2 regions of the Pseudoalteromonas sp. J010 genome follow, and region 2 is predicted to be linked to the other one. Evidence: predicted binding sites of a transcription regulator. Region 2 holds the regulator's gene; the other holds the start of a gene.
The links. Region 2 encodes sigma-54, which starts transcription at its own class of promoters, with help from an activator protein. Its sites were predicted from a motif close to GTTGGCACGNNNNTNGNNT; they were not measured.
Positions count from the first base shown of each region.

Region 1: EAG18_RS06440 (DUF2726 domain-containing protein) is a predicted target of sigma-54. The motif match lies at 1,369-1,387, and genes of this name have one in related genera.

Region 1 covers NZ_RDBW01000010.1:2,477-4,684, forward strand. The annotation lists gene mtnN (5'-methylthioadenosine/S-adenosylhomocysteine nucleosidase) at 1-630, opposite strand, end outside; gene EAG18_RS06440 (DUF2726 domain-containing protein) at 738-1,328, opposite strand; gene EAG18_RS06445 (PD40 domain-containing protein) at 1,748-2,208, shown strand, end outside.
Region 2 covers NZ_RDBW01000005.1:92,062-94,269, forward strand. The annotation lists gene lptB (LPS export ABC transporter ATP-binding protein) at 1-374, shown strand, start outside; gene EAG18_RS04360 (RNA polymerase factor sigma-54) at 421-1,920, shown strand; gene hpf (ribosome hibernation promoting factor) at 1,950-2,208, shown strand, end outside.

The DNA of each region.
Region 1 (2,208 bases), on a different contig from region 2:
TTCTTCGAATGACTGCGGTGATTCTTTGCCGGCTATATCCGATAACGAGCGGATCACTACAAATGGTGTATCTAAAGAATGACAAGCCTGTGCAATAGCTGCCCCTTCCATTTCTACAGCAAGCATCGTTGGGAAGTCTGCACGAGCTTTATCAATACGAACAGGATCGCACATAAATGAGTCACCAGTACAGATAAGGCCAACCATAGTTTGAATACCTTCAAGTTCACTAACGCTCTGCTTCGCAGCTTCAACTAGCTTAGCATGTGAAGTGAAAGCAGCAGGCATTTGTGGTACTTGGCCTATTTCGTAACCGAATGCCGTTACGTCAACGTCATGGTGGCGAACTTCGCTTGAAATGACGACATCCCCTACGTTGAGTGAGGGTTCAAAGCCCCCAGCAGATCCCGTATTAATTACGCAATCTGGTGTAAAGTTATCGATAAGCAGAGTTGTTGCAACCGTTGCTGCTACTTTACCAATACCTGACTGTACCAGCGTCACATCGTGTCCTGCCAGTTTACCGGTATAAAAAGTAAAGCCACCTTTGGTCAATGTTTGCGGGTTTTCCATAGTGTTACGCAAAATGGTAACTTCTTGCTCCATTGCGCCAATAATGCCTACTTTCATGAAAAGATTCCTAATTTGTAGTGGGGAAACCCCAATTTCAACGTTATTTTTATTATACGAAAGGGGGGAAGATAGGTAAAACAAAAAACGGGCTAGTGCCCGTTTTGCTAAATTTCAGCCAATTGTGTGGATTGTGCCTTTGCTTGTGAAGGAGATAATACCGCGGGTTTGTATGTGCGGTTCCTGGTTTTCTTCGGCATTTCCACTTTTTGTCCTAACTTGAACAAGATAGCAGCTCTGACTTCTGCGCTTTGGTAGCCGCTTTTGATCTTCATACGAATGTGCGGAATACCAGCTGACTCTAACGCGCCACTGACAAACCAATCCTTTTGCGCTTTATGGCCGTTTTTATTGGCGTTATTAACCAAGTCAACAGCGGCAACAATTTTCAGTGTTTCTTTATCTACAAGCACGTAATCAAGCTGCTTGTTTTTTGCTTTAGTCACCGCGGCACGGCGTGCTTTTTGTGAAATACCAGGTTTACATTCAATTACATCAATTAGCTTTATCCGACTTACAATTTTATACTTGTCGCCAACAGCACGTTCTAGTAAATGCAGAAACGACGCTTCGACAGTAGTAAAAACAGATTCTTTGCGGTTGAACGGATAAGGATTGCCACCCACATCGGTGTACTTAGAAGCGACAATGGAAGCAACGACCACTAGAGCCAAGATAGCAAGTAACGCAAATTCCATAAAAAACTCCAAATCAAAAAAATGACATCTGTGTTTTTATAAGCAATAGCTGTGCCAGAAAAGATCTGAAATTCGTAGGTGATAAATATTTGGGCGGTGAGCAAGTCACTGAGGATAAGCAGGTATGGTGTCTTTCTGCTGATTTATGTGGCATAACATACACTGTATTAGCGCTATGTCGCTCAAATACATGATAAATTACTGTAAAACCAACCCGACTTTTAAAAATTAACGTACCTTAATAAGGTATTTTTTATTAAGTTTCTGTATATCGCTAAGTCATGTAGGGTTGTCGTTTTTTCAGTTATGTTTTGAGAATATTATTTGGCGACAAAGTTACTTTTCAAGAAGTTCGATTCAACACACATACAATTATCAAAAAGTAAATAAAGTGTACGATAATAAGAAAGGATATTTATATGATAAAGCGTAAAGCAGTCGCTAAAATAGGGTTATTGATTTCCGCAATTTCTGTGCATTGGTCAGTACAAGCTGATGACAAGTTAGCTATGATTTTAAACAACCTAGAGCCAAGTTTATTTGCGCCAAACATCGTATCGACGAATCAATTTGAGTACGGCTCTAGTTTGTCTCCAGATGGTAAAAAGTTTGCGTTTGTTAGAGCGTTAGCCCAATTTTCACACAGTGCTCTAGTCATTTCTCATAAACAAGGGGATGCTTGGCAAACCCCAACATTACTTCCTTTTAGTGGCGAATTTCACGATACTAATCCGTACTTCTCCAAAGACAGTAACACATTTTATTTTACTTCCAGAAGGCCGGTAGATAATGTGGAAAATGGCACCTTTCAGATGTGGCAAGTCAGCTATGATGGTGATAAATTTGGCCAACCCGAGTTAGTGCCTGGCAAAATTAACGG
Region 2 (2,208 bases):
TGAATGAGTTGTTGGATGAATTTAATATCCAACACATCCGTGATTCTCAAGGGATGGCATTATCTGGAGGAGAGAGAAGACGGGTAGAAATTGCTCGTGCTTTAGCCGCTAACCCTAAGTTTATCTTGTTAGATGAACCTTTTGCTGGCGTTGATCCAATTTCAGTGTTAGATATAAAGACAATCATTGAGCACCTTAAAAATCGTGGGATCGGTGTACTGATCACCGACCACAATGTAAGAGAAACGCTGGACGTATGTGAAAAAGCCTACATCGTTTCACACGGTGAATTAATCGCCGCTGGTACGCCAGAACATGTTTTAGCGGATCAAACCGTAAGAGATGTCTACCTAGGCGAACAATTCAAGCTATAGTTAAGACGTAGTATTAATAACTGTTAAAAGGGATTGTTAGAGATACATGAGGCAATCATTACAGCTGCGCATGGGGCAGCAACTTACAATGACTCCACAACTGCAACAAGCCATACGCCTGTTGCAGCTTAGTACGTTGGATCTACAGCAAGAAATACAAGAAGCGTTGGACAGCAACCCACTATTGGAAGTGGAAGAAGGCGATACCGCTGACGCAGAAAGTACTGAACAACACAGCCAAGATAAAAATAATACGGACGATAGTCAGCAAAGCTCAGATGAAGCGCCTGTCAGCGAGTATGAAATGGACTCAGATACCGCCATGAGCAAAGAAACGGTTAGTGATGATCTTGCCATGGATGTGACTTGGGATGAATATATGAGTGCTGCACCAGCATCAAGCGCAGCTCCTTTACCTGATGATGATAACGTCTACCAGGGAGAGACTTCCGAATCACTACACGACTACCTAATGTGGCAGCTAGAACTTACGCCATTTAGCCCAACAGATAGAGCCATTGCTATTGCCATCATCGAAGCGGTAGATCTGTCTGGCATTTTAACGCTTTCCTGTGAAGATATTTTAGAAAGTATCAATGATGAAAACAGTGAAGAGCCGGTAGAGTTGGATGAAGTCGAAGCCGTACTTAAACGTATCCAGTTGTTTGACCCTGTCGGTATTGCTGCACGAAGTTTGCAAGAATGTTTATGTATTCAGTTAAATCAATTTGCACCTGACACACCGTGGATCACCGAAACCAAGATGATCCTGACCGAGCACATTGATTTACTTGCTAGCCGTGATTACCGTACCTTAGCGAAAAAAACACGCTTAAAAGAAGCTGAGCTAAAAGAAGTTATGACGCTGATCCACAGTCTTAACCCTAAGCCAGCTGCGAGTATTATTCATGAAGAGCCCGAATACGTCATTCCAGATGTGTCGGTAAAAAAAGTGAAAGGCCGCTGGGTTGTAGAGCTAAACCCTGATGCGATGCCTAAGATTAGAGTAAATGACCACTACGCTGCGATGTCGAGAACTGCTAAATCGAGTACTGATAGCCAGTTTATTCGCTCACACCTTCAAGAAGCAAAGTGGTTTATTAAGAGCTTAGAAAGTCGCAATGACACTTTATTGAAAGTTACCAATTGCATTGTGCAACAACAACAGGCATTCTTTGAACATGGCCCCGAAGCGATGAGACCTATGGTGTTAAACGATGTCGCAGAGATGGTTGATATGCACGAATCTACTATTTCTCGTGTCACCACCCAAAAGTACATGCACACACCAAGGGGCATATTTGAGCTGAAGTATTTCTTCTCAAGCCATGTCAGTACCGAAAATGGAGGTGAGTGCTCCTCGACAGCAATACGAGCACTCATCAAGAAGCTAATAGCTGCGGAAAACACTGCTAAACCATTAAGTGATAGCAAGATTGCAGATATTTTAGCTGAACAAGGAATTAAGGTAGCGAGACGCACGATTGCAAAATATCGTGAATCCCTAGCCATTCCACCGTCAAATCAGCGTAAAAGCTTGATATAAGACGTTAAACACAAGAAGGAAAAATGCTTATGCAACTAAATTTAACTGGTCGCCATGTAGAAATCACTGACTCTTTAAGAGATTATGTCACCAATAAGTTTGCGAAGCTTGAGAGGCACTTTGATCATATCAATAACGTTCATGTGATCCTTGATGTCGAAAAACTAGTTCAAAAAGCAGAAGCAACATTGCACGTAAATGGCGGCGAGCTATTTGCATCAACAGAGCATCAAGACATGTATGCAGCAATTGATGGCCTGATTGACAAACTAGACCGTCAAGTAATTA